DNA from 2 places in the Streptococcus sp. CL5.50 genome. Region 1 is predicted to be linked to the other one. Evidence: predicted binding sites of a transcription regulator. Region 1 holds the regulator's gene; the other holds the start of a gene.
The links. Region 1 encodes NrdR, which represses ribonucleotide reductase genes. Its sites were predicted from a motif close to ACACNATATATNGTGT; they were not measured.

Region 1 (15,027 bases):
CAATTCTCTTGAAACCCTTTCCCTCTTTTTATAGACTAGTATCTAGTTTTTGAAAAAAGGAGAAAGAAAATGAAAAAATTTGTCGCTGAGTTAATCGGTACGTTCATGCTTGTGTTCGTCGGAACAGGAGCTGTTGTTTTTGGAAATGGTCTTGATGGCCTAGGTCACCTTGGAATCGCCTTTGCCTTTGGTCTGGCAATCGTAGTTGCAGCCTACTCAATCGGAAATGTTTCAGGTGCTCACTTGAACCCAGCTGTTTCGATTGCTATGTTTGTAAACAAACGTTTGTCATCTTCAGAGCTTGTAAACTACATCCTTGGACAAGTAGTTGGAGCTTTTCTTGCGTCAGCTGCGGTATTCTTCCTCTTGTCTAACTCAGGTATGTCAACTGCTAGTCTTGGTGAAAATGCCTTGGCAAACGGTGTCACTGTCTTTAGTGGTTTCTTGTTTGAAGTTATCGCAACTTTCTTGTTTGTTTTGGTTATCATGACTGTGACTTCAGAAAGCAAGGGAAATGGTGCTATTGCTGGTTTGGTAATCGGTTTGTCCTTGATGGCGATGATTCTTGTGGGATTGAACATTACTGGACTTTCAGTAAACCCAGCTCGTAGCTTGGCACCAGCTGTTTTGGTAGGTGGCGCAGCTCTTCAACAAGTTTGGATTTTCATCCTTGCGCCAATCGTTGGTGGTGTTCTTGCAGCTCTTGTTGCGAAAAACTTCCTTGTAACAGAAGAATAATTGAAACTCAAAAAGCCTTGCTCCTCATTTTGAGGAACAGGGCTTTTTCGTATGATACTCTTCGAAAATCTCTTCAAATCACGTCAGCTTCACCTTGCCGTAGGTATATGTTACTGACTTCGTCAGTTCTATCTGTAACCTCAAAGTAGTGCTTTGAGCAACCTGCGGCTAGCTTCCTAGTTTGCTCTTTGATTTTCATTGAGTTTGAGTTTAACGGTTGTCAATTTTCTCTGGATAAAGGTCGTGTTGGAAGAGGCGTTGTTCTGCCAAGCCTTCATACTTAGTTCCAGGCTTACCGTAGTTGTAGTAGGGGTCGATTGAAATGCCACCGCGCGGAGTAAATTTTCCCCAAACCTCCAAATAGCGAGGGTCTAGCAAGTTGACCAAGTCTTTCCCAATAGTGTTGATACAGTTTTCGTGGAAATCTCCGTGATTTCGGTAGCTAAAGAGGTAGAGTTTGAGGGATTTTGACTCGACACAGAGCTTGTCAGGAATGTAGGAAATATAAATCGTCGCAAAGTCTGGCTGAGCAGTGATTGGGCAAAGTGAGGTAAATTCAGGACAGTTAAATTTGATGAAATAGTCATTTTCCACATGACGATTGTCAAAGGATTCGAGGACTTCTGGTTGATATTCAAAAATGTAGTTGGTTTCTTTGTTGCCCAGTAGGCTAAGGTTTTTCATTTCTTCTTGTTGTGACATGATTTTTTCTTTCTAATCTTAAACACCACGTTGATTATCGTAGAGGAGGGTATGGAGTTGAGGAAGAACGCGGACATTGCCCCAACTATCGTCGGCAGCGACGCGTTCCCAGAGTTCTTTGAGACGGTCCAGTTGGTCTTGGATAATATTGCCTGTGGCCTTGGGCTCAGGATTTCCAGCCGATAAGAAGAGAACATCTGGTTGGTAGCGCTCTTGAATCCCTTTGGCAAAGGCCAAATCGGCATCGTCAAAGACAGGTATTTTAAAGGTGACCTTGTCTGGCTCTAGTTGGGAAACGATAAAGTCCAAGGTTTCAAAGTTGACTTCCATCTTTGATGAAGGAGGTTTGGGACTCAGAGTGACCTGATCGATGTCTTTCAACCAATTTTGCCATCGGGAGCCTTGGGTCTCAACAGCCAGAGTGACACCGCGTTCCTTGAGCTTGGTGACCAATTCGGCCATATTGGCTGCTAGGATAGCAGGATTTCCCCCAGATAGGGTTACATAGTCGTAGCTCCCTAATTTATCCAAGGCAGCAATGACTTCGTCAGCTGTCATGCGAGTTGGTTTTTCAGAGCCATCCCATGTAAAGGCAGAATCGCACCAGTCGCAGTGGTAGTCGCAACCTGCAGTGCGGACAAACATGGTTTTCTGCCCAATAGCACGACCTTCGCCTTGAAAGGTTGGGCCGAAAATTTCCAGAACTGGTAGTTTGAGGACACGTTCCCTAGTCATCTAACCACTCCCGTCTAAACTCCGCAAAGGCAGTCGGAGTCTCATAGAGGCGAACGTATTCCAAACGGAGACCACGTTCGTCTGGCAATTCTTGACTCATGGTTTGGAAAATCCAGTAAACCATATTTTCAGCAGTCGTGTTCATATAGGGAAGGGTTTCGTTTAGATAGCGATGATCTAAGTGGGGCTCTAAGTAGTTCTTGTAGATTGCTTTGATATCTCCGAAATCGTAGGTCATGCCACGTTCATCTAAAAATCCACTAACAGCAATCTGCAGATGATAGGTGTGACCATGAAGGGATTTACATTTTCCCTCATAGTGAAAGAGGTGGTGGGCAGCATCGAAGGTAAACTCTTTTGATACCAAGGTTCTGTGAGGATTGTAGACAAGAGACTCCCCGGTTTCCTGTTTGATTTCTTTGGGTGCAAAAAACATTAGCCCTCTCCTTTCTGTGAGAGATAGACATCTAGGCCATGTTGACGTAGGTGGCAGGCTGGACAATCTCCACAGCCACTTCCGATAATCCCGTTGTAGCAGGTTAAGGTCTTTTCACGAACATAGTCAAAGGCACCGAGTTGGTCGGCTAATTCCCAAGTTTCAGCCTTGTCTAGCCACATGAGAGGTGTTTGGATAACAAAGTCGTAATCCATGGCCAGGTTGAGGGTAACATTAAGAGATTTGACAAAGACATCTCGACAATCGGGGTAGCCTGAGAAGTCTGTCTCGCAGACACCTGTCACGATATCTTTAATGCCTCGTTGCTTAGCAAGAACTGCCGCAAAGGATAGAAAGAGGTGGTTTCGACCGTCAACAAAGGTATTGGGAACCTCTCCCTCTTTTTGCTCAATTTCCAGATCAGAGGTCAGGGCATTTTCAGTGATTTGTCCCAGTAGCGACATATCGAGGATATGATGACGAATGCCTTGTTCCTTAGCAATTTTTTCAGCGACTTGAATTTCGAGATGATGGCGTTGGCCGTAGGCAAAGGTGACGGCTTCAACAGTTTCATAGTGTTCTTTAGCCCAAAAGAGGCAGGTTGTGGAATCTTGACCGCCACTAAAGACGACCAAGGCTGATTGACGTTTCATAGTACTCCTTCCAAAATGGGGAATGTTCAGAGCACGCAAAAAGCTCCCTTGAGGGAGCTAAAAAATACCAAGTAGAGGTTTTTTTTAGCGATGGCATGTCCCAAACATCGTAATATTCTATCTACAGTCTAGCATATTTTTTGAAAAATGGCAAAGGGCAAGAAAAAAGAGACCAAAGAAAGTACTTGGTCTCTAATATGATTAGCTCAATTCAGCAACGATGGCCTTGATTTGTTCTGCTGTGTGAACACCTGCAACTTGTTTCACTACTTGGCCGTCTTTTTTGAAGAGAAGAGTTGGGATAGACATGATTCCAAAAGCACGAGCTGTGTTTGGATTTTCATCAACGTCCATTTTAACGATTTTCAAAACATCTTCTGAAAGTTCTTCAGACAATTTATCCAAGATTGGACCTTGCATACGACATGGACCACACCAAGTTGCCCAGAAGTCTACCAAGACCAAACCGTCTTTAGTTTCTTGTTCGAATGTTGCATCTGTAATTGCTTTTGCCATTGTATTTCTCCTTTTTTAGTTATATTGGCTTAAATCTTGTTTCTTGAGATAGAAGAAGATATCTCCATAAGTCCCATGGTAGTCCAAATCATGACCGTTGTAAGTTAATTTTTGGACGGGGTAGTAGTCTGCGACGCCGATAAGGCAAGCTTGTTGTGAACGATCAAAGTCTTCATAAGACTCGAAAGTTACAGTTCTTTCGTTCTTGCTGGCATCTAGATAGGTAATTTCAATCATGTTTAAAACTCCTTTGTTTAATGATGATTTTATTTTACTCCTTGTAAAAGAGAATGTCAAGAAAAATGATTGCGCACGCAACTTTTTTTCTAAAATCATCTTAAATCAAGAAATCCAAACCAGTTTCCAGGCTCTCTTCAACAGCCTTTTGTAGAGTGGCTAGTGTCTTTTGCCCATCACTTGTCAGGCAGATAAAGCTAGAGCGTCGATCTTGATCACAACACCTGCGACTAAGTAGACCGCAATTTTTGGCTTCCAAGCGAGCCACCATCCGAGAAACAGCGCTCGGGCTCAGATGAAGCTTATCTGGCAGATCAATCTGGCGTAGAGATTTTTCTTGAGCCAAGTCCAGATAGTAGAGGAGGTAGAACTCTTTCAAGGTCAGACTTTGTTCACTCTGCAGGGCAATGGTCTCTTCCAAGAGACCTTCAATTTCTTTCTGACGCCGATTGAAGTCAAACCATTTTTCCAAATAGGTCATAGTATCTCCTTTCTTTTTAGAGTTGTAAATAGAAGAAAGTCCATTTACGGACAGTCTATGCATCACAAGATGATTGCGCATGCAATAATTATACTACTTTTCAAAAGAGCTGGCAAGAAAGACGCTGGCATCTTTTATCCTAAATCATGCCTGTTTTCACAAGTCAAGAATTGTTTGTATCCCCTTTCCTTTCTAATTTTTATTATCTCTTGTGCATTTCCTTGAAATTTTCTGAAAAAAGAGTAAACTGGTATGCAAGAAGTCTATTTCGTGGAGTTTAGGATGAAATTATATGTTCAATTAATGATTCTCTTTGTGATTTCTCTAATCGGAGAGGGGATTTCCAGTTTCTTTCACTTGCCCATCCCAGGCAGTATTATCGGTTTGATTATTCTTTTTCTAGCCCTACAATTCAAGTGGCTGAGAACCAGGCATGTCAATATGGTGGGGAATTTCTTGCTGGCCAATATGACCATTCTCTTTTTGCCGCCAGCAGTGGGAATCATGGAAAAGTTTGATGTGATTGCTCCCTATCTTTTGCCAATTGTTTTGATTGTCTTTTTTGCAGCAGTCATCAATGTTATCCTCATAGCCTTGGTAGTTCAGTTTATCAAACGACGGTTTGAGGGAGATTATGAGAAAGGAGATGCCAAATGAGTGAATTTGTTTCCAATCCCCTGTTTGGGCTTGCCCTGTCTATCCTAGCTTATCTAGTAGGAATGCTGATTTACAGACGTTTTCCCCATCCATTGACAACGCCCTTGCTTTTGTCAGCTGTTTTCATTATCATCTTTCTAAAAGTGACGGGTATTTCTTACCAAGATTACTACCAAGGTGGGGTTTATCTGAACAACTTGATTGTCCCATCGACCGTGGCTCTAGGGATTCCGCTTTATAAGAGTTTTCACTTGATGAAGCACCATGCACGGAGTATTCTCTTTGGTAGTCTGTTAGCAGTAGTTGTTAATACCTCTTTCACGGCCCTTGTAGCAAAGATTTTTGGAATGGACTTTTTCCTAGCCATTTCTCTCTTTCCTAAGTCAGTAACAACCGCTATGGCAGTGGGAATCACAGAAAAATTGCAAGGTTTGACGACTGTGACCTTGGTCGTTGTAGTGGCAACTGGGATTTTAACCAGTGTTATCGGCCCAACCCTTTTGAAGTGGTTGAAAATTGACGACCCAGTAGCTGTTGGTCTTTCCCTTGGAGGAACAGGCCATGCAGTCGGAACAGGAACAGCCTTTCGATACGGCTCTGTAGCAGGAGCCATGGGTGGTTTGGCTATTGGTGTCACCGGTATTCTCTATGTCTTTGTCAGCCCTATCGTAGCCAGTTTGATATTGAGTTAAATCAAAACCCAGCTTTTTAGCTGGGCATTTTTTATTGTAAATTAACCTTGTTTTTCAAGATATAGTAGGTTCCGAGGTAAAAGATAGCTATGAAAATGAGTTCTTCAAAAATGCCCGTACCTGCTCCCATATAGAAATTATCATTAAATCCTGCAAGTGAATTGACATAGAAGTTAGCACTGGTATTGAAGAAGACTTCTATAATTCCAATGACGATTCGGATACCAATGTAGGCTGCAACAGCGAGTGCTGTACGGTATTCGTTGAAAAGTTGTCCGATGGAAATGGCCAAGTAAATGCAGAGGATAAATGAAATTGTACTAAGCAGGAAGGATAAGACAGTAAGACCAAAGCCGGTAAAATGTTCTCCAACAAATGACAGAAGAGTAGAAAGTTGAACTTCATTATAATTTGTTGACAATAAGATAATATAGATACATAGGAGTAAGACAGCAGTGCTAATCAACGACCAGATAAAGGCACCGATTAGTTTGGCTGTGATGATATGGTGTTCAGAAACTGGCAAGGTTAAAGTCAGATAGCCTTGTCGGTCATAGACACTTCCTTTGAATCGTTTAATAATCAAGAAGATGGTTGAAATTCCAAGTGTAAGCATCAAGCCACCAAAGACTGTAGCTAGAAAAAGTAGCATAGTAGGTTGACTTTCTTTGACAGGTAGATTGTTATAATGTTGTGTCTGTATTCCGATAAGGGCAGAAAGGGCTAGAACGGCAGCGTAAAGGGCTAAATACCACTTGTTAACATTTTTAAATTCGTAGCGAATTAAATTCCAAAACATAATAATCTCCTTTGCTTAGGCCTTAAATTCCTGACGGAAGAGTTGGTCAATGGATTCACCAGACTCATAGCGAATATCATCTACATTGCCTTGACGGACGACTTTTCCGTCCTTTAGGAAGACAATTTCATCCAAGATTGGCTCGATATCAGAAATCAAGTGGGTAGAAATCAAAACGGTAGAAGTTGGTGAGTAGTTATTGATAATGGTATTGAGTATATACTCACGGGCTGCTGGATCCACTCCACCAATGGGTTCGTCCAGAACGTAGAGGCGGGCATCACGGCTCATAACCAAAATCAGTTGTACCTTTTCCTTGTTTCCTTTTGATAATTTCTTGAGACGACTATTTTCATCAATGCCAAGGTCTGCAAGCAGATGATGGGCGCGTTCAAGATTGAAATCTTTATAGAAGGTCTTGAAGTAGGTTAGGGCTTCTTTGACCTTCATTTGTTCATTGAGATAGGTCGTATCTGGCAAATAAGCTACGATGGCCTTGGTTGCTGGGCTTGGGTCCATGTCGTTGATAAGGACACGTCCTTGATCTGGTTGTAAGAGGCCATTGATTAGTTTAATCAAGGTTGTTTTCCCTGAGCCGTTTGGGCCAAGGAGACCAACAATTTTTCCAGCTGGAATGTCAAGAGAAACATTTTCAAGGGCTGGGGTTGCTCCATAAGATTTGGATACATTTTCAAATGCTAGTAATGACATAGGCTTAAACTCCTTTAATATAATCGCCGACTACGCCTGGTAGTTCTTCTTTTTCATAGCCAAAATGGGTCATGGAGGAAACGAAGTGTTCCAATTCTTCTTCCGATAATTGTTTGCGCGATTGGGCGATTAGCTCCTTATCCTCAGTCACAAATCGTCCAGTTGTTCGCTTACTGTAGACAAATCCTTCTCGTTCGAGGTCTGACAAGGCCCTTTGGATGGTGTTGGGATTGACACCGGCCTCGCTAGCTAACTCTCTCACGGTTGGAAGTTGTTGATTGGGTTCCAGTGTATGGGAAACAATCTGAAGCTTTATTTTCTCCATAATCTGTAAATAGATGGGTTTTTTGTTGTCAAATGTCCAGGACATCTTGGTCTCCTTTCTTTCACCCTTTTGTCTTAATTAAATAATACAACAAAACAAAAAACTTGTCAAGCAAAAAGAAGAATTGTTTTGGGAATCGCTTAAAAAATGGTATAATGAAAAGAAAACGATAAGGAGGGAAAGGATGCGTTGTCCAAAATGTGGGGCTACCAAGTCAAGTGTTATCGATAGTCGCCAAGCAGAAGAAGGGAACACCATTCGTAGAAGACGTGAGTGCGATGAATGTCAACACCGTTTTACGACCTACGAACGGGTAGAAGAAAGAACCTTAGTAGTCGTTAAAAAAGATGGCACACGGGAACAATTCTCCAGAGATAAAATCTTTAATGGAATTATCCGCTCAGCCCAGAAACGTCCTGTGTCAAGTGATGAAATCAACATGGTAGTCAATCGTATCGAACAGAAACTCCGTGGTCGAAATGAAAATGAAATTCAAAGTGAGGATATTGGTTCACTTGTCATGGAGGAGTTGGCTGAGTTGGATGAGATTACCTATGTACGTTTTGCCAGTGTCTATCGTAGTTTTAAGGATGTCAGTGAGCTAGAGAGCTTGCTCCAACAAATTACCCAGTCCTCTAAAAAGAAAAAGGAAAGATAAATGAAGCCAATTGACCGTTTTTCTTATTTAAAGAATAATCGGGTGTCGCAAGATACCTCATCTTTGGTACAGTGCTACCTCCCGATTATCGGTCAGGAGGCACTGAGCCTTTATCTTTATACGATTAGTTTTTGGGATAATGGCAAAAAGGAATATCTTTTTTCAAGTATTCTCAACCATCTCAATTTTGGGATGGATAGACTGATAAAATCCCTGAAAATCCTATCTGCTTTCAATCTTTTGACCCTCTATCAAAAGGGGGACGTTTATCAGCTAGCCATCCATGCCCCTCTCTCGAGTCAGGACTTCTTGGAACATCCTGTTTATCGCAGACTCTTGGAGAAAAAGATTGGTGATGCAGCTGTGGAGGATTTGAAAGTTGAGAGTGCTGAGGGGGAAGAAATACCTGTCTCACTCAACCAAGTCTTTCCAGACTTGGCAGAACTGGGAAGTCAAGAAGACCTTGGTCTCAAGAAGAAAGTGGCCAATGATTTTGACTTAGATCATTTTCGTCAGCTTATGGCTCGAGATGGGCTTCGATTTGCGGATGAGCAGTCCGATGTCTTAAACCTCTTTGCCATTGCCGATGAGAAGAAGTGGACTTGGTTTGAAACCTATCAATTGGCCAAGTCAACAGCTGTTTCCCAGGTTATTTCAACCAAACGCATGCGGGAAAAAATCGCTCAAAAACCTGTTTCCTCTGACTTTAATCCTAAGGAAGCGACCATTATCAAAGAAGCAAAAAGTAAAACTGCCCTGCAGTTCTTAGCAGAAATCAAGCAAACACGCAAGGGGACCATTACCCAAACAGAAAGAGAACTCTTGCAACAGATGGCTGGCTTGGGCTTGCTGGACGAAGTCATCAATATTATTCTCTTATTGACCTTTAATAAGGTGGATTCGGCAAATATCAATGAGAAATATGCCATGAAGGTAGCTAATGACTATGCCTATCAAAAGATTCATTCGGCAGAAGAGGCAGTCTTACGAATCCGTGAGCGAGGGCAGAAAGCAAAAACACAAAAACAGAATCAGACTGCCCCAGCAAAAACCAATGTTCCTAAATGGAGTAATCCTGAATATAAAAATACTTCATCCGCTGAGGAATTAGAAGAGATGGAACGCCAAACCCTAGAATTATTAGCAAAATTAGATAACGGAGGTGATTAGATGGAAAGTGTCGGAGATGTACTCAAACGTCAACCAAGTCGTTTTCACTATCAAGATTTGGTCCAGAAAATCATGAAGGATCCTGATGTTGCGGCCTTTGTCCAGCAAGAATCCCTCAATCAGGACGAGTTGAATCGTAGTATTTCCAAGTTTAACCAATACATCACTGAGAGAGATAAATTCCTCCGAGGAGATACAGATTATATTGCCAAAGGCTACAAGCCTATACTAGTCATGAACCATGGCTATGCGGATGTTTCTTATGAAGAAACTCCTGAACTAATCGCAGCTGAAAAAGAAGCGGCTATCAAGAAACGTCTCAACTTAATTAATTTTCCATCTAGCCTGAAAAATGTCAGTTTTTTAGATGTTTATCGTGATGATGTTCAGCGTATAACTGTTCTAAAAAGAATGATAGAATTTGTTAACGATTACCCCAATAATTTGAAAGGTCTTTACTTGTATGGAGACTTTGGTGTGGGTAAAAGTTTCATGGTGGCTGCCTTGGCTCATGATTTATCAGAAAAACGCGGTGTTTCATCAACTCTCCTCCACTATCCTAGCTTTGTCATTGATGTCAAAAATGCTATTAGTGATGGCAATGTCAAGACCTTGGTGGATGAGATTAAGCTTTCTGAAGTCCTGATTTTAGATGATATTGGTGCCGAGCAATCAACAGCTTGGGTGCGGGATGAAATCCTACAAGTCATTCTCCAATATCGGATGCAGGAAAATTTACCGACCTTTTTTACTTCCAACTTCAACTTTGAAGACTTGGAGCGGCATTTCGCTAAAGGGAAGCATGGAAATGACGAAACCTGGGAAGCCAGACGCGTCATGGAACGCATCCGTTATTTGGCTGAGGAGACTCGTTTAGAAGGAGTGAACCGCCGATGACAGAAACGATTAAACTGATGAAAGCTCATAAGTCTGTTCGAAGATTTAAGGAGCAAGCCCTCCCTCAGGAAGACTTGACTGAAATCCTGACAGCAGCCCAAATGGCCTCGTCTTGGAAGAATTTTCAATCCTACTCTGTGATTGTAGTGCGAAGTCAAGAAAAGAAAGATGCCTTGTATGAATTGGTGCCTCAAGAAGCCATTCGCCAGTCAGCTATTTTCCTTCTCTTTGTCGGAGATTTGAACCGAGCGGAAAAGGGAGCCCAGCTTCATACTGATACATTCCAACCCCAAGGTGTGGAAGGCCTCTTGATTAGTTCGGTCGATGCGGCTCTTGCCGGTCAAAATGCCCTGCTGGCAGCTGAAAGCTTGGGCTATGGTGGTGTCATTATTGGCTTGGTACGGTACAAGTCAGAAGAAGTGGCAGAGCTCTTTAACCTGCCTGGCTACACTTATCCAGTTTTTGGGATGGCGCTAGGTCTTCCAAATGAAGAACATGAAGTCAAACCTCGCTTGCCATTGCATCAAGTGGTATTTGAGGAAGAATATCAGGAACAAACAGTTGATGCGATTGAGGCTTATGACCGTGTACAGGCGGACTATGCTGGAGCACGTGCGACCACAAGCTGGAGTCAGCGCCTAGCAGAACAGTTTGGTCAAGCTGAACCAAGCTCAACTAGAAAAAATCTTGAACAGAAGAAGTTATTGTAGAAAGTGAGAAATTATGGCCCTACCAACTATTGCCATTGTAGGACGTCCCAATGTTGGGAAATCAACCCTATTTAATCGGATCGCTGGTGAGCGAATCTCCATTGTAGAAGATGTCGAAGGAGTGACACGTGACCGTATCTATGCAACGGGTGAGTGGCTCAATCGTTCCTTTAGCATGATTGATACGGGAGGAATCGATGATGTCGATGCTCCTTTCATGGAACAAATCAAGCACCAGGCAGAAATTGCCATGGAAGAAGCAGATGTTATCGTCTTTGTCGTGTCTGGTAAGGAAGGAATTACTGATGCAGATGAATACGTAGCTCGTAAGCTTTATAAGACCCACAAACCAGTTATTCTTGCGGTTAACAAGGTGGATAACCCTGAGATGCGAAATGATATCTATGATTTCTATGCTCTCGGTTTAGGTGAACCACTGCCTATCTCATCTGTCCATGGTATCGGTACAGGGGATGTGCTAGACGCCATCGTAGAAAATCTTCCAAATGAATATGAAGAAGAAAATCCAGATGTGATTAAGTTTAGCTTGATTGGTCGTCCTAATGTTGGAAAATCAAGCTTGATCAATGCTATCTTGGGTGAAGACCGTGTCATTGCTAGTCCCGTTGCTGGAACAACTCGTGACGCCATCGATACACACTTTACAGATACAGATGGTCAAGAGTTTACCATGATTGATACGGCTGGTATGCGTAAGTCTGGTAAGGTTTATGAAAATACTGAGAAATACTCTGTCATGCGTGCCATGCGTGCTATTGACCGTTCAGATGTGGTCTTGATGGTCATCAATGCGGAAGAGGGTATTCGTGAATACGATAAGCGTATCGCAGGTTTTGCCCATGAAGCTGGTAAAGGGATGATTATCGTGGTCAACAAGTGGGATACGCTTGAAAAAGACAACCACACTATGAAAAACTGGGAAGAAGATATTCGTGAGCAGTTCCAATACCTGCCCTATGCCCCGATTATCTTTGTATCAGCCTTGACCAAGCAACGTCTTCACAAACTTCCTGAGATGATCAAACAAATTAGCGAAAGTCAAAATACACGTATTCCATCAGCTGTCTTGAATGATGTTATTATGGATGCCATTGCCATCAATCCAACACCGACAGATAAAGGAAAACGCCTCAAGATTTTCTATGCGACTCAAGTGGCAACCAAACCACCAACCTTTGTCATCTTTGTCAACGAAGAAGAACTTATGCACTTTTCTTACCTACGTTTCTTGGAAAATCAAATTCGCAAGGCCTTTGTCTTTGAAGGAACCCCAATCCATCTCATCGCAAGAAAACGCAAATAAAAAAGCAGAATCTGGAATGACATTTCCAGATTTTTTTGATAGAATGAAGTTGGAAAAACGCTATCAAAAGAGGTGTCGATGATGGAACATTTGTTTAAATTCTTACTTTTAGCACCTTACTTTTATTTTGATAACTGGATTGAAAAGGCCAACAGAAATAGTAAATTTTTCCCAATTTTTTACTATTTTTACTGGGTTTACATCCCCCTCTATTCTCTTTTTAGCCTTGCTTGGACAGTTGTTTCAGTTCTGTTTTTCAATATCGTCTTGAGAAATGTGACAGATATCAAGTTTTGGGTCATTTGGTTTCTTTTTATTCTGCTAGCTATTGGTCTGAATTGGTTAACTTATTCCTGTTTCAAAAAAATGTTTCGCTTGAGACGGGAACTAGGGAAGTCTAACGGTGGAAGGCATTGATTTATACTCTTCGAAAATCAAATTCAAACCACGTCAACGTCGCCTTGCCGTACTCAAGTACAGCCTGCGGCTAGTTTCCTAGTTTGCTCTTTGATTTTCATTGAGTATTATATTACTTTCTATTTGTAGGAGGTGGCTTATGACACATCTAAAATCATTTATTACACGCTATTCCAAGGTCTATATTGGTTTAGTTCTTTTGATCTGGATTGCTTTCTTCTTTCTTCCTTGGGGCAGTCCGATTCTGGGGGTAACGATTGACATCTTCGTTATGCAGAAAATCTTGCTAGTTTTTGGAATTCTGTCCATTTTGATGGCCTTCTTATCCAACGATGGAGTTCTCTTAATTTTTGGACTCATCTGTTGCATTAATCTTTGGATTAATATGTGTATCCTATTTGCTCTTTTGCCAATTTTTGGCAATTAAAGTATCATAAAAGTCAGAGAGGTTAGCTTGGAAACTAGCCTCTTTTTCCTTTTCAAATTGGGATTCTTCCTTGAAAATAATCAGTAATTGTGCTAAAATTAAAAGAACATTCTAAAATATTCGGAATTTAAAGTAAGGAAAAACATGGCTAATATTTTAAAAACAATTATCGAAAATGATAAAGGAGAAATCCGTCGTCTGGAAAAGATGGCTGACAAGGTTTTCAAATACGAAGACCAAATGGCTTCTTTGACTGACGACCAACTAAAAGCAAAAACAGTTGAATTTAAAGAACGTTATCAAAATGGAGAATCACTGGATTCATTGCTTTATGAAGCATTTGCGGTTGTCCGTGAAGGTGCCAAACGTGTCCTAGGTCTCTTCCCATATAAGGTTCAGGTCATGGGGGGAATCGTTCTTCACCATGGTGACGTGCCAGAGATGCGTACAGGGGAAGGAAAAACCTTGACTGCGACCATGCCGGTATACCTCAATGCCCTTTCAGGTAAAGGGGTTCACGTAGTTACGGTCAATGAATACCTATCCGAACGTGACGCGACTGAGATGGGTGAATTGTACTCATGGCTTGGCTTGTCAGTAGGGATTAACTTGGCTGCCAAATCTCCAATGGAGAAAAAAGAAGCCTATGAGTGTGACATTACCTACTCAACCAACTCAGAAATCGGATTTGACTACCTTCGTGATAACATGGTCGTTCGCGCTGAAAACATGGTACAACGTCCGCTTAACTATGCCTTGGTCGATGAGGTTGACTCTATCTTGATTGACGAGGCTCGTACACCTTTGATCGTATCAGGTGCTAACGCAGTTGAAACCAGTCAACTCTATCACATGGCAGACCACTATGTAAAATCTTTGGACAAAGACGACTACATCATCGACGTGCAGTCTAAGACTATTGGTTTGTCTGATTCAGGGATTGACAAGGCTGAAAGCTACTTCAAGCTTGAAAACCTCTATGACATCGAAAATGTGGCTTTGACTCACTTTATTGATAACGCCCTTCGTGCCAACTACATCATGCTTCTCGATATTGACTATGTAGTGAGCGAAGAACAAGAAATCTTGATTGTCGACCAATTTACAGGTCGTACTATGGAAGGTCGTCGTTATTCTGATGGATTGCACCAAGCCATTGAAGCTAAAGAAGGTGTGCCAATCCAGGATGAAACCAAGACATCTGCCTCAATCACTTACCAAAACCTCTTCCGTATGTACAAGAAATTGTCTGGTATGACGGGTACAGGTAAGACTGAGGAAGAAGAATTCCGTGAAATCTATAACATTCGTGTTATTCCAATTCCAACAAACCGTCCTGTTCAACGTATTGACCACTCAGACCTTCTTTATGCAAGTATCGAGGCTAAGTTTAAGGCGGTTGTCGAAGACGTTAAGGCTCGTTACCAAAAAGGTCAACCTGTCTTGGTTGGTACAGTAGCGGTTGAAACTAGTGATTACATTTCTAAGAAATTGGTCGCTGCTGGTGTTCCTCACGAAGTCTTGAATGCTAAGAACCACTATAAAGAGGCTCAAATCATCATGAATGCTGGTCAACGTGGTGCTGTTACCATCGCAACCAACATGGCCGGTCGTGGTACCGACATCAAGCTTGGCGAAGGTGTTCGCGAATTGGGTGGACTTTGTGTGATTGGTACAGAACGTCATGAAAGCCGTCGTATCGATAACCAGCTTCGTGGACGTTCAGGTCGTCAAGGAGACCC
Region 2 (15,027 bases), on a different contig from region 1:
TCTCCTTTGATTCAGATTTTATGCCGTTTCAACAATCATAAAGAATCTAGGAAACTCTTTGTAAAAATCTTCATCAAAAAATGCGTCATATCAAGAAAATAAGAATCTTGATATGACGCATTTTATATTTTATCAATCCTCAGTTTTATGGTTTAGAAAGAATAATTTTTGTTTGTTTTGAAAGTTGTTCAAACGTTTCTTTGCTCAGTTTAGAATCTGAAACGATGGTATCAATATCAGAGATATTGTAGAAGGTATAGAAATCAAATTTATTGAACTTACTATGGTCAGCTAGTAAGTATTTTTTATTGGAATTATTGAGGGCGATGCGTTGAGATTCACCTTCCTCTTCACTAAAGGTTGCAATCGAATTGTCCTTAATACCATTACAGCTAACGAAGGCTTTAGAAAATTGGAGATTGGCTAGATTTTGCAAGGTTAGCGTTCCAACAAAGGCTCCAGTGATAGAGCGATAATTTCCACCAATTAAAATCAAATCTGTTAGTTTTCGTTCGTTTAGGATGAGAAAGACTGGTAAACTGTTTGTTACAACACGAATATTATCGATTGGGAGTTCACGGGCAAAAGATTCCAAGGTTGTACCTGGTCCAATAAAAATGGTTTCTCCTTCATCAATTAAATGGCCTGCAAAACGGCTGATTTCTTGTTTTTCTGCAATCTGTAAGCTTTGTTTTTCAATATTGGAACGTTCATTATTTAAAATGGAACCTGTGCGAATTTTTTCAGCTCCACCGTGCACCCGAACAAGTAAATCCTTGTCTGCTAACTCTTGCAAGTAGCGTCTAGCAGTCATATCTGATACATCCAAGCGACTCATGATTTCTTTTACAGTAATAGTTCCCTTTGTATTTACCGTTTCTAGAATATTATCTAGTTTTTCCTGCTTTAACATCGTTATCACCTCTATTTCTATTACTATTTTATCATAAAGTATTCAATCAATCAATTTAAAAAACAAAAGAAAACAAAAAACAAAAATATCATGGTTGTTTTAAACAAACCATGATGTTTTTATCACTTATAAAATAGATGACCTTAGTCCAAACCGTAGTTGTAGTCATCGTCTTGCATGGCTTCAACTTCGCCAAGAAGGTAACCATTTCCGACTTGAGAGAAGAAGTCGTGGTTAGATGTTCCTGTTGAAATACCGTTCATAACGATTGGGTTGACATCATCAGCTGAATCTGGGAAGAGTGGATCTTGTCCCAGGTTCATGAGAGCCTTGTTAGCATTGTAGCGAAGGAAGGTCTTGACTTCTTCCGTCCAGCCAACACCGTCATAGAGGCTTTCTGTGTAGCCTTCTTCATTTTCATAAAGAGTGTAGAGCAGGTCGTACATCCATTCTTTGAGTTTTTCTTGCTCTTCTTCAGGTAATTCATTGAAACCAAGTTGGAATTTGTAACCAATGTAAGTTCCGTGAACAGACTCATCACGAATAATTAATTTGATGATTTCCGCAACGTTGGCTAGCTTGTTGTTACCGAGATAGTAGAGGGGAGTGAAGAAACCAGAGTAGAAGAGGAAAGTTTCAAGGAAGACGCTGGCAACTTTCTTTTCAAGTGGGCTACCGTTTAGGTAGATTTCGTTGACAATCTCAGCCTTCTTTTGTAGGTAAGGATTGGTATTGGTCCATTCGAAAATTTCTTCAATCTCAGCCTTTGTATTCAAGGTTGAAAAGATTGATGAGTAAGATTTTGCGTGGACAGATTCCATAAATTGGATGTTATTGAAAACAGCTTCCTCATGTGGTGTACGGATGTCTGCGCGAAGGGCTTGAACCCCTGTTTCAGATTGCATAGTGTCGAGAAGGGTTAAACCACCAAAGACTTTTCCAACTAAGTCTTTTTCCTTGTTTGATAGTTTTCTCCAGTCGTCTAGGTCATTTGACAAGGGAATACGTGTATCAAGCCAGAATTGCTCCGTCAGTTTTTCCCAAGTTGATTTGTCGATGACATCTTCGATGGCATTCCAGTTAATGGCTTTGTAGTAAGTTTCCATTTGAAATCTCTTTCTGTGTTTAGTATTGCGAACTCACAATTATTTCTATTTTATCATAATTCTAGAGGAGTATCGCACAAAAAGTCGGAGGACCGACTTTTTAGTTTTTCATAGTATAGATGCTTATTCCAGTTTAGTTTAGCAGGGTGAATGAATACTTATCTGAGAAAATGTAGTTTCCTCAAGCAAAGATTAAATCACACAGCTTTCACATTGGTTAGCACCGACTTCTCCACCATCATCTGTAAAGGTACGGACGTAGTAGATAGACTTGATACCCTTGTTAAAGGCATAGTTACGAAGGATTGACAAGTCACGTGTCGTTTGTTTGTTTTCTTTCTTCCATTCGTAAAGTCCTTTTGGAATGTCACTACGCATAAAGAGTGTGAGTGAAAGTCCTTGGTCCACGTGCTCAGTTGCAGCAGCGTAGACATCAATCACCTTACGCATATCCATGTCGTAAGCAGAAGTGTAGTAAGGAATGGTTTCTGTTGACAAGCCAGCAGCAGGATAGTAGATTTTACCGATTTTCTTTTCTTGACGTTCTTCGATACGTTGCGTAATCGGGTGGATAGAAGCAGAAACATCGTTGATGTAACTGATAGAACCATTTGGAGCTACAGCAAGGCGGTTCTGGTGGTAAAGTCCATCTGCTTGAACCTTGTCGCGCAGTTCAGCCCAGTCAGCAGCACTTGGGATAAAGACATCTTTGAAAAGTTCTTTAACACGGTCTGATTTTGGAACAAATTCGCCAGTTACATACTTGTCGAAGTAGCTTCCGTTAGCATAGTCTGATTTTTCAAAGTTGTGGAAGGTAATACCACGTTCACGCGAGATATTGTTTGACTCTACCAAGGTCCAGTAGTTCATAAGCATGAAGTAGATGCTGGTGAATTCAACAGACTCAGGTGATCCATACTCAATCAGTTGTTGGGCAAGGTAGCTGTGAAGTCCCATGGCACCAAGACCAAAGGTGTGGGCTTGGCTATTTCCATGGTCAATCGTTGGTACAGCTACGATGTGTGAACTATCTGTAACGAAAGTAAGGGCACGAACCATAGCACGGATAGAACGACCAAAGTCAGGGGAAGTCATCATGTTAACCACGTTGGTTGAACCAAGGTTACATGAAACGTCCGTTCCCATTTGAAGGAATTCTTGAGCATCGTTGATCAAGCTTGGTTCTTGGACTTGAAGAATCTCAGAACACAAGTTACTCATGATAATCTTACCATCAACAGGATTTGCACGGTTAGCCGTATCAATGTTGACGACATAAGGGTAACCAGACTCTTGTTGCAATTTAGAGATTTCAGTTTCCAAATCACGCGCCTTGATTTTTGTCTTGCGGATATTTGGATTTGCGACCAATTCATCGTATTTTTCAGTGATGTCGATGTAGTTAAATGGCACACCGTATTCAAGCTCTACTGAGTATGGGCTGAAGAGATACATTTCTTCATTTTTACGAGCCAATTCGTAGAATTTATCGGGTACTACAACACCAAGTGAAAGGGTCTTTACACGAACTTTTTCATCGGCGTTTTCTTTCTTAGTTGAAAGGAAGGCGATAATATCTGGGTGGAAGACGTTGAGGTAGACAACACCAGCACCTTGACGTTGACCCAATTGGTTTGAGTAAGAGAAGCTATCTTCGAAAAGTTTCATAACTGGAACGACCCCAGAAGCTGCTCCTTCATAGCCTTTGATAGGTGCACCAGCTTCACGAAGGTTGCTGAGAGTAATTCCCACACCACCACCGATACGTGAAAGTTGAAGAGCTGAGTTGATAGAACGTCCGATAGAGTTCATATCATCAGTTACTTGGATCAGGAAACATGATACCAATTCACCACGACGAGCACGTCCAGCATTCAAGAAGGAAGGAGTAGCAGGTTGGTAGCGTTGGTGGATGATTTCATTGGCAATATCGATGGCAACAGCTTCATTGCCATCAGCGAAATAAAGGGCGTTAAAGAAGACGCGGTCTTCCATACTTTCAAGATAATATTCACCGTCGTTTGTCTTCAAGGCATATTGATTGTAAAATTTATAAGCTGCCATGAAAGACTTGAATTGGAAGTTTTGTTCTTTGATAAATTGAGACAATTCTTCCAAAAACTCTGGACGGTATTTCTTGATAAAGGCTGTTTCGATGTAGTTGTGTTCAATGAGGTATTTGATTTTATCTTTGATTGAATCAAAAACCATAGTGTTTGGAACTACATTTTCTTTAAAGAAAGCATCCAAGGCTTCCTTATCTTTATGAAGCATGATTTGTCCATTGACAGGACGGTTGATTTCGTTATTGAGACGGAAGTAAGTCACGTCCTCAAGATGTTTTAATCCCATAAAATTTCCCTTATCTAATTACAAAAGAAAGGCTTCTAAGTTAGCCCTAGAAGCAGTTTCTTCTGGATGATGTACTAAGATTATGCTAATTGTTTCAACTTTCCTGGTTGGAAACCTGAAAAGACTTCAGTTGGTGTTTGGATAACAGGAGCTGCGCTGAAACCGAGCTCTTTAACTTGATCGATGTACTCAGGTTGCTCATCAAGATTGATTTCACGATAAGCGACATTATTACTGTCCAAGAAACGTTTGGTCATCTTACATTGGACACAGTTGTTTTTAGAATAAACGGTTACCATTGTGTAACTCCTCTTTCAAAATAGATTACTTTCTTAGTATATCAGAAAATAAATTTTTGTCAATGATTTAAAACTAAATATAGTGGTCTATTTTTCTACTCAAGGTTACAAAACACAATATGTAGTGTTTGTTTTATGAAATAGTGATAATTATCCTAGAAGTAGTTTTTTGGAAAACTATATCCTGTGTTTTGTTATCTAGAATAGAAGATTTTCAGCAAGTTATCTGAAAGGAAATCGAATAAATCCCATAAAATACTTGAAAAAAATCCTAGAAGATGATATAATACCAAATTGTAAGGGTTATCACATATAACTCAAAAAAGAAAGAACAAAAGGAGAGTCAAACTATGGCTTCTAAAGATTTCCACGTAGTGGCAGAAACAGGTATTCACGCACGTCCAGCAACATTGTTGGTACAAACTGCAAGCAAATTTGCTTCAGATATCACTCTTGAGTACAAAGGTAAATCAGTTAACCTTAAATCAATCATGGGTGTTATGAGTCTTGGTGTTGGCCAAGGTGCTGACGTAACTATCTCAGCTGAAGGTGCAGATGCAGATGATGCTATCGCTGCAATCTCAGAAACAATGGAAAAAGAAGGATTGGCATAAGGAAGATGACAGAAATGCTTAAAGGAATCGCAGCATCTGACGGTGTTGCCGTTGCAAAAGCATATCTACTCGTTCAACCGGATTTGTCATTCGATACTGTTTCAGTCGAAGATACAAACGCAGAAGAGGCTCGTTTGGATGTAGCTCTTGAAGCTTCTCAAAACGAGCTTTCTCTTATCCGTGAGAAAGCTGTAGGTACGCTTGGTGAAGAAGCGGCTCAAGTTTTTGACGCTCATTTGATGGTTCTTGCTGACCCAGAATTGATTGGTCAGATTAAAGAAACAATCCGTGCTAAGAAAGTCAATGCTGAAGCAGGTCTTAAAGAAGTGACTGACATGTTCATCACGATCTTTGAAGGCATGGAAGATAACCCATACATGCAAGAACGTGCAGCGGATATCCGCGACGTGACAAAACGTGTATTGGCAAACCTTCTTGGTAAAAAATTGCCAAACCCAGCTTCTATCAATGAAGAAGTAATCGTAATTGCGCATGACTTGACACCATCTGATACAGCTCAATTGGACAAAAACTTTGTAAAAGCTTTTGTAACAAACATCGGTGGACGTACAAGCCACTCAGCTATCATGGCACGTACACTTGAAATTGCAGCTGTATTGGGAACAAATAACATCACTGAAGTAGTGAAAGACGGCGATATCCTTGCCGTTAACGGAATTACTGGTGAAGTGATTATCAACCCAACAGATGAACAAGCGGCAGAATTTAAAGCAGCTGGTGAAGCTTATGCTAAACAAAAAGCTGAATGGGCACTTTTGAAAGATGCTCAAACAGTGACTGCTGACGGTAAACACTTCGAGTTGGCAGCTAACATCGGTACTCCAAAAGACGTTGAAGGTGTTAACAACAACGGTGCAGAAGCTGTTGGACTTTACCGTACAGAGTTCTTGTACATGGATTCTCAAGACTTCCCAACAGAAGATGAGCAGTATGAAGCATACAAAGCTGTTCTTGAAGGAATGAATGGTAAACCAGTGGTTGTTCGTACAATGGATATCGGTGGAGATAAGGAACTTCCTTACTTCGATATGCCACATGAAATGAACCCATTCCTTGGATTCCGTGCCCTTCGTATCTCTATTTCTGAAACTGGAGATGCTATGTTCCGCACACAGATCCGCGCTCTTCTTCGTGCTTCTGTTCATGGTCAATTGCGTATCATGTTCCCAATGGTTGCCCTATTGAAAGAATTCCGTGCAGCTAAAGCAGTCTTTGATGAAGAAAAAGCAAACCTTCTTGCTGAAGGAGTTGCAGTTGCGGATGATATCCAAGTTGGTATCATGATTGAAATCCCTGCAGCAGCGATGCTTGCAGACCAATTTGCTAAAGAAGTTGACTTCTTCTCAATTGGTACAAACGACTTGATCCAATACACAATGGCAGCAGACCGTATGAACGAGCAAGTTTCATACCTTTACCAACCATATAACCCATCAATCCTTCGCCTGATCAACAACGTTATCAAGGCAGCTCACGCTGAAGGTAAATGGGCTGGTATGTGTGGTGAGATGGCTGGCGATCAAAAAGCTGTTCCACTTCTTGTCGGAATGGGCTTGGATGAGTTCTCTATGTCAGCCACATCGGTCCTTCGTACACGTAGCTTGATGAAGAAATTGGACACTGCTAAGATGGAGGAGTACGCTAATCGTGCCCTTACAGAGTGTTCAACAATGGAAGAAGTTCTTGAACTTCAAAAAGAATACGTTAACTTCGATTAATGTCATTAACCTTGTAACTTAGTTGCAAGGTTTTTTGATACATTCGGGAATAGTATAGTCTTGTGAAGTCCACTTTTCAATGATGAAGAGGCATGATATAATAGGAGAAACAAATAGAATAAGAGAGAAATCATGTCTAAAGAAATTGATATTGAGTATTACCACCAGCTAGCCTTGCAAAAGCAGAAGGAGCATCGAAAAGTTTTAGCAAATTTAAAGAAAAAGCCACCTAAGAACTTGGATAAAATTGTCCAGCAGATTCATCAAGAAGTCTTTGCAGAGATTGATTGTACCGCCTGTGCTAACTGTTGCAAGACATTGGGACCTGACTTCAAGGAAGCAGACATCACTCGTATTGCTAAGTACTTTAAGATGAAATTACCAGCTTTTGAAGCGGAGTTTCTGCAGGTAGATGAAGATGGTGATAAGGTTTTTAAATCCATGCCTTGTCCCTTTCTAGGAGGAGATAATCTCTGTTCCATCTATGAAGTTCGTCCAAAGGCCTGTCGAGAATTTCCCCATACGGACCGTAAAAAAATTCATCAAATCAATCATTTAACGATTAAGAATACTTTGACCTGTCCAGCAGCCTATCTCTTTGTTGAAAAGTTAAAAGAAAAAATCGAATGAAGGAATCTTTATTCAATTTTTTATGTACTTTATGATGTAATATCAAATAATTATTCTCCTTCCCCAAATAACATGTAATATTGTTAAACTTATTAAATGATTGTTTGTGAATTAAGCGTTTATATGGTATAATGTTTGTAGAAATGTTATTAATATATGGGATTTTGCTAATGCATGATTCCTTCCATTTAAGGGGAAAAACTGTATGAAAAAACTTACTAAGTTTGGCATCATTACAATGTCTGTCTTTGCTCTAAATTTAGTTTCTCAGTCAGTAGTTCAAGCTGAAGGAACTAATAGCGAACCAGCAAATGTTTCAGAGACACTAGGTATTACTAATTCAACTGATGCTGAGAACACTTCTTCAGTAGACAATAGGGTTGCACCAGACCCTACTAGTGACACCTCACGAAAATCAGACGAACCAGATGGTAGCAATATCATTGATGAAGGCGGTTACGTCAATGTTGAAGGGCTTCCAGCACATTTTAGTGAAGATGGTAAAAGTGTCGTCTACAATTACACCGTAGCCTTTAAAGGAATGCACTCAAGTACTCATGGCGAAACAGTCGAAGGCGTTCGTGTTCGTATACCAGAAATAGTTGGTTCTAAAGTTGATTTCACTTTGATCGGAACACGTGATGCTAATGAAAATCCTGTAGATGTCAATGTTCCTATGAAAGAGTTTTCGTATAATAAAGATATGGAATCAACTGATGGAAAGGAGATTGTTCCAACTGCAGAAGAACTAGCGGCTGGTAAGAAACCTTCCATTGTTAATATGAATGATTATTATGACAGTGAACGTGAATCTTTCAATGATAAAGTTAATATATATGCTGTTAGTTCACAAACATTGAGATCAACTGCTTTTCGTGTATCTGTGACCGTACCCTTGGAGGAAGCTAAGAAGATCAAGTACTTACCAATTGACGCTAGATTTGGTTGGAAATGTTCTTCTGAAAGTAGGCTTGGTTCATATGAAGAAGGTTGCCAAATTCTAGAAGATTATCCTCAAACTCGCCCATATTATAAAGACAGTAATGGAAAAAATACTTATGGTGCTCTAGCTAATCCAAGCTTAGTAGATGATACTTATGTTCAGAATGATCATCTAATTAGGTCAGTTTCAAACCAAAATACTTATATCACACCAAATAACGGTGACTGGAAAACTATTCCTCATGATGTTAATATTAATCCTGAGACCTTCTTTAATTATGTTAAAATTTTTAACTCGAAATACAATCCTTCTGTTAAATATTATGCTTCAGAATTTGAAGATATGGCTGATCAGGATGTTTCTACGCTTCATTATGGAGATGTAGTGGTAGACTATGTGATTAAAGGAACAAATCAATCTATTAAGGAGACTTATAAAGACACACCATTAACTTCTATTTATGGATCTGACGGAAATCTTGTGACTTATAATGCTGCTGAAAACGCAGATGAGCGTCCGTCTTCTATCACTGTAGATGGTAAAAAATACAATCTAGTTGGTGTTTCTTCAACATCTGCACCTGAAACAGGTCAGTTAAAAGAAGGTACAACTCATGTTATCTATGAGTATGAGAAAGAACCAGATCCAAAACCAACACCAGATCCAGAGCCAACTCCGGATCCAAAACCAACTCCGGATCCAAAACCAACTCCGGATCCAAAACCAACTCCGGATCCAAAACCAAGTCCGGATCCAAAACCAACACCAGATCCAGAGCCAACACCAAATCCAGAGCCAACTCCGGATCCAAAACCAATACCGAATCCAGAGCCAGCTCCAAAACCTGTTCAACCAGAAAATGTTCAATCTACTGAGCAAAAATCAGATCCAGAAAAAGCTCAGTTACCAAATACAGGAACTTCTGATTCGCCATTAACTATGAATCTTCTTGCTATTTTAGCTGGAATCTTTGGTATTTCACTTTTCAAAAAAAGTAAAAAATCAGAGAACTAAGTAAATAGTTTTAAAAAAAGTCATCCAAATTGGATGGCTTTTTAGTGTAGTCCCCTATATTTCTATAGTCTACTCACTATTTTCTTTTTAGCATTTAGCCGTATCTACGAGTCCTTTAGTTTTGGGGAGAGCTCCCTTCATATGCACTATCTCTTTGTGGTTCCTCTAGTAGGGGGTATCATTCTGGTATTATTGTTGAAAACCATCCCAAACTTAGGGCGACTCAGTCTAAACTTGTGGAACTCGGCAGTTGCAGTACTAACAGCAGGAATGCTCTTTCGTGGAATCGTCCACCTATCAGGTCGTTCAACGACACTAGATCAACCCTACTGGTATGTTGGTCTAGCCTTTACTATTTTGGCTATAGCATCGCTTTCCCTTCAGAAGAGGAACAGTAAGAAATTAGTTTAAAAATGAAGAAACTGGTTGTTGAGGAACAGCCAGTTTTTTGATAGAAGAATTGTAAGGTATAGATGGACTATTTGAAATGGCAAGAATGAGTTCTTTTAAACGTAAGATAAAAGCAAAAGGCTATCAAGTGATGTAGCCCTTTTGAGTTATACAAGCAAATTACCATGCAAAAGCTGTCGTTGTAGCATTGAGGGCTTCTAGCCATTGCTTATTTTTTACAGGGCAAAGAGTTACGGATATACCTGCCATATCTAGACTGGTCATAAATGTTCCTGATTTTATAAAGGTAATAGTGACTCCTTCAATTTCTAAGAGTTGAAGGAGATCATTGACAAATATGCCCATTTCTAGGTTGGTACTAGTACCTAGATTATTTATAAGTAATATGAATTGATCTCCTTTTTTCCAATGATAGTGCAATCTTAATTTACTTATAATTTCATTTGCAAGAATTTCCGATGATTGGAATGGGACGATACGATAGCCTTCTTCTCCATGTATCCCAATACCATAAGAAATATTTCCTTCTTCTAAGTTAAATAGTGGACGGGTGGCTTGGGGGAGACTAGCAGATTTCGTTGCAAAGCCAATTGTTGCGATTTCGGGAGCAAGCTGATGACCTAAATCGGTTAGTTGTTCTATGTCGGCACCATTTTGAGATGCAAATCCTAGGATTTTATGAAGTAAGATTGTCCCTGCAAGCCCTCTTCCTCTAATTTGAAATCTATTGTGAGGTTCAATAGAAATATCGTCGTGTGCTAGACTATAGCCGACCTTAATTCCTTCTTGTCTAGCAGTATTAATGGCCCAGCTAAATTCTTTGATGTCTGCTTCGAAATTTTTTACAATGATGAAGACACCGTGACCATTGTTTAAAAAACGAATGGACTCTAAGATTTCAGTTCTTGTAGGAGGAGTAAATAATTGGCCATAGATAGCAGCGGTAAGCATTCCTTCTCCCACATATCCAATATGCGCAGGTTCGTGACCGGAACCTCCACCCGACAATATTGGAACCTGATGAGGATTGCGATTTTTTTGATAGACTAATGGTAAGGTAGGGTGTTTTTCTAATTCAGGATGACTGCTGACAGTTGCCGAAATGTAACTTGAAATAATTTTCTGTTTATGATTTGAAATAAATGTCATTGTGGTCTCTTTCCAATAATTGTCATGATTAGAAAGTCTGGTTGTGGAACTGGACTTTTTTTATTGACGTAAGCCTTCACGATTTCTGCTAGAGCATGTGAATGATAGTCTAACAAAAAACAAGTATAAGCAGATGAATCGATATCAATCTGACCGTATTCTCTTAAAATTTTTGATACAAGCAAGCGACAGTAGCTGATAAAGTGGTCATAAAAGTTATTTTGTCCTTGAATATCAAAAAGTTGAATATAAAAGTCACGCTCTTGTTCGAAATAAAAAAATAATTCTTGTAATAGTTTTTGGCCTGAAATGAAGTCCAAGTTATTGGTGATATACTCGGTTAAGTCATTTTCAAATATCCAGTCTAGCAGTTCATATTTGTCAAGAAAGTGATTATAAAAGGTCTGTCTACGAATGCCAGCTGATTCCATGATATCTACAATGGAGATTTTGTCAAATTCTCTAGTAGCTAATAGGTCTCTAAATGCCTTGGCAATCCGTTTTTTTGTAATAAGTGATGATGCCATAGGAAGCCTTTCTTTTACTTACTTCATTTTACCAAAAAAATGTTTTAAACGGGTTTAAAAGGGGACAAATAATAGAATCTGTCCCTTATCATCCAGCAATAAAAAATATATAATGAAAGCGAAAACAAAGGTACATACCGAAAGGAGTTTCTCATGAAAAAAATTATAAATAAACCGACACAAGTTGTTGATGAAATGTTGCAAGGATTGTCATTCATGCATGATGACTTGGTTCAACGCTTAGATGGTTTTGATGTCATCGTTAGAAAGGCAGAAAAGACAGGAAAAGTTGGTCTCATTTCAGGTGGAGGTTCAGGGCATGAACCAAGTCATGCTGGATTTGTAGGAGATGGAATGTTGTCTGCTGCCATTTGTGGAGCAGTCTTCACTTCACCTACTCCGGACCAAATTTTAGAAGCCATTAAGGCGGCTGATGAAGGTGCTGGAGTTTTCATGGTCATCAAGAACTATTCTGGGGACATTATGAACTTTGAAATTGCACAAGAACTTGCTGAAATGGAAGGCATTGATGTAGCAAGCGTTGTGGTTGATGATGATATCGCTGTTGAAAATAGTCTCTATACCCAAGGGCGTCGAGGTGTTGCAGGTACTATATTAGTCCATAAAATTTTGGGTGCTGCAGCTCGTTCTGGTAAATCATTATCTGAAATGAAGGACTTGGCCGATAAACTTGTCTTAGAAATTAAAACAATTGGGCTGGCCTTGTCTGGAGCAACTGTTCCAGAAGTTGGGAAACCAGGTTTTGTTCTAGAAGATGATGAATTTGAATATGGAGTTGGTATCCACGGTGAGCCAGGATATAAAAAAGAGAAAATGCAACCTTCAGCACAATTGGCCTCAGAATTGGTTGAAAAACTATCTGAAGGTTTCCAGCTTAAGGCTGGTGAACGCTATGGTCTTCTCATCAATGGTTTAGGAAGCACTCCTCTTATGGAACAATACGTATTTGCAAATGATGTGGCTAAATTACTCCATGAAAAAGGTGTTGAGTTGGCATTTAAGAAAATTGGAAACTATATGACCTCAATTGATATGGCTGGCTTGTCATTAACATTGATTCGATTGGCAGATGATGAGTGGTTGGATGCTCTAAATGCACCTGTTACTACACCAGCTTGGTAAAACTCAAGGAGGAAATGTCAAATGAATGCTGAACAAGCTCTTGAATGGATGAAGCTTTTTAATGAAAAGGTTCAAGAACAGAAAGATTACCTTAGTGAGCTAGACACCCCTATAGGAGATGGAGACCACGGTGGAAATATGGCGCGTGGCATGGCTGCAGTTATGGAAAACTTAGAAGGAAAGCAATTTGAGACCAGCAGTGATGTGTTTAAGCTTGTCTCAATGCAACTACTGAGTAAGGTAGGCGGTGCTTCTGGTCCCTTGTATGGCTCTGCTTTTATGGGCATGGCCAAGGCTGATTCTAATTCGAAAATAGAGGAAATCTTACAAAGCGGTTTGGATATGATTGTCAAACGTGGGAAAGCAGAAGTTGGAGAAAAGACAATGGTTGATGTTTGGACTCCTGTTATTGCTGCCTTGTCTGCTGGTCAATTGACTCAAGAGGTTATTGATCAGGTAGTGAATGCTACCAAAGATTTACTTGCAACTAAAGGAAGGGCATCTTATGTAGGAGAACGTTCTCTTGGACATATTGATCCTGGATCATTCTCATCAGGATTACTCTTTACTTCTCTTTTAGAAACTGGGGTGGTTTAATGGGAAGTATTGGTCTTGTTATCGTTTCACATTCCAAACACATTGCACAAGGTGTTGTTGAACTGATTAGTGAAGTAGCTAAAGATGTTCCGATTACTTATGTAGGAGGAACCGAAGATGGAGGAATTGGAACGAGTTTTGATCAAGTAGATAGGGTTGTTTCCGAAAATCCAGCAGATACTTTATTAGCTTTTTTTGACCTAGGTTCTGCTAAAATGAACTTAGAAATGGTGGCTGATTTCAGTGATAAAAGTATCATGATCAATAGGGTTCCAATTGTAGAAGGTGCCTATACTGCAGCAGCTCTTCTTCAGGCTGGTGCAGAACTGTCAGTTATTCAAACACAGTTGGCGGAGCTTGAAATCAATAAATAAGGAATCTTACTATAACTCTTTTTATAGGTGGGCTATTGATTATCTCAACTATCAAATTTTAAGTAAATAATTTCAAAATCAGAAAGGGATTGCTTTGGGCAGTTCCTTTTTAATGTAAAAGGAGTGGAATCATAGCGTTTCTAAATTGTTAATACTCTTCGAAAATCAAATTCAAACCACGTCAACGTCGCCTTGCCGTACTCAAGTACAGCCTGCGGCTAGTTTCCTAGTTTGCTCTTTGATTTTCATTGAGTATAATAATTCAAAACTGATTGTGATGGGACTATTCTAGCTTTAGAATCCTTCAAAAATTAAAATTTAAGGCAATCAATTACTTAGAAGAGTGCGAAAACATTTAATTTATAGGAATTCTAAGTCTAGAATTACATGGATATTTATGAAGTTAGGATATTCGATAGTTAGGATTGTTCTATTCTGAAAGATTTGAGCTGTCAATCTTCTAGAATAGTAGTTTGCCAATGAATTTTGTTGAAAGATTCCTTGTTTTATGGTAGTCTAAAGTAAAAGAAAGCCTTATCATTATATTTGTATCTTTAATCTGACTTGGTTTAGGTCTAGAAAAGGGATAGATATTTGGGGGTTTCAAATAATAATAATATTTTCACTTGCAAAAAATGTATTTCAACTTTACCTAATGTAGAAGAAGGAAATATCATAAAATGCTTATGACTTGTTTGAAAGAGAATGTAAACTAAAAATGGATTCCCTTTAAATATTAGGAGTAGGTAGATGAGTAATCTAGAGTCAATTCGTAAAGCGCATATCATCGTGTGGGGTGCCTATCTATTTTTATCATTAAGGGCGCCGCTAATTAGCAGCACAGAGTATTTCGTGCTTATTTTTTTAGCGTTTCTCTATTCAATAGTATCGCTACCTATATACTCTGTGAAGAATAAAATAGTATCTATTTGTTTGGCTATAAATTCGATTCTGTTAATGAGTTTTCCAATTTTAATCAATAAATATTTCCCAGGAAAGGTTTCTACTTATATCGTATTAATAAGTATTTTTATCCTGGAGTTCTTAATCTTTAATAAAATTGGTAGAGATTTTGATACTAGATTAGCTAGCGAGTATAGGAAAATCAGTCAGTTTAAAAGTAAGATGTCTCAATCTCTTTGGATAAAATATTTAGAGATTTCTAGTTTTATATTAACTATATTTCCATTTATTCTTCATGGTACAGTTGCTAATC

Region 2: nrdH (glutaredoxin-like protein NrdH) is a predicted target of NrdR. The motif match lies at 4,783-4,798, and genes of this name have one in related genera.

What each region holds. Positions count from the first base shown of each region.
Region 1 is NZ_JBKOTR010000006.1:14,130-29,156, forward strand. It holds gene ACLNCV_RS04980 (MIP/aquaporin family protein) at 70-738, shown strand; gene queF (preQ(1) synthase) at 949-1,440, opposite strand; gene queE (7-carboxy-7-deazaguanine synthase QueE) at 1,459-2,175, opposite strand; gene queD (6-carboxytetrahydropterin synthase QueD) at 2,168-2,611, opposite strand; gene queC (7-cyano-7-deazaguanine synthase QueC) at 2,611-3,264, opposite strand; gene trxA (thioredoxin) at 3,466-3,780, opposite strand; gene ACLNCV_RS05010 (DUF4649 family protein) at 3,796-4,017, opposite strand; gene ACLNCV_RS05015 (MarR family winged helix-turn-helix transcriptional regulator) at 4,118-4,498, opposite strand; gene ACLNCV_RS05020 (CidA/LrgA family protein) at 4,781-5,155, shown strand; gene ACLNCV_RS05025 (LrgB family protein) at 5,152-5,847, shown strand; gene ACLNCV_RS05030 (hypothetical protein) at 5,879-6,646, opposite strand; gene ACLNCV_RS05035 (ABC transporter ATP-binding protein) at 6,662-7,357, opposite strand; gene ACLNCV_RS05040 (GntR family transcriptional regulator) at 7,362-7,727, opposite strand; gene nrdR (transcriptional regulator NrdR) at 7,867-8,340, shown strand; gene ACLNCV_RS05050 (DnaD domain protein) at 8,341-9,510, shown strand; gene dnaI (primosomal protein DnaI) at 9,511-10,407, shown strand; gene ACLNCV_RS05060 (NADPH-dependent oxidoreductase) at 10,404-11,117, shown strand; gene der (ribosome biogenesis GTPase Der) at 11,131-12,441, shown strand; gene ACLNCV_RS05070 (hypothetical protein) at 12,523-12,858, shown strand; gene ACLNCV_RS05075 (hypothetical protein) at 12,998-13,285, shown strand; gene secA (preprotein translocase subunit SecA) at 13,430-15,027, shown strand, end outside.
Region 2 is NZ_JBKOTR010000013.1:7,872-22,898, reverse strand. It holds gene ACLNCV_RS08265 (DUF3884 family protein) at 1-41, shown strand, start outside; gene ACLNCV_RS08260 (DeoR/GlpR family DNA-binding transcription regulator) at 146-913, opposite strand; gene nrdF (class 1b ribonucleoside-diphosphate reductase subunit beta) at 1,057-2,019, opposite strand; gene nrdE (class 1b ribonucleoside-diphosphate reductase subunit alpha) at 2,212-4,371, opposite strand; gene nrdH (glutaredoxin-like protein NrdH) at 4,452-4,670, opposite strand; gene ACLNCV_RS08240 (phosphocarrier protein HPr) at 5,021-5,284, shown strand; gene ptsP (phosphoenolpyruvate--protein phosphotransferase) at 5,290-7,023, shown strand; gene ACLNCV_RS08230 (YkgJ family cysteine cluster protein) at 7,156-7,653, shown strand; gene ACLNCV_RS08225 (LPXTG cell wall anchor domain-containing protein) at 7,859-9,610, shown strand; partial or broken gene ACLNCV_RS08220 (hypothetical protein) at 9,674-10,021, shown strand; gene dhaQ (DhaKLM operon coactivator DhaQ) at 10,181-11,170, opposite strand; gene dhaS (dihydroxyacetone kinase transcriptional activator DhaS) at 11,167-11,697, opposite strand; gene dhaK (dihydroxyacetone kinase subunit DhaK) at 11,851-12,840, shown strand; gene dhaL (dihydroxyacetone kinase subunit DhaL) at 12,862-13,437, shown strand; gene dhaM (dihydroxyacetone kinase phosphoryl donor subunit DhaM) at 13,437-13,811, shown strand; gene ACLNCV_RS08190 (hypothetical protein) at 14,562-15,027, shown strand, end outside.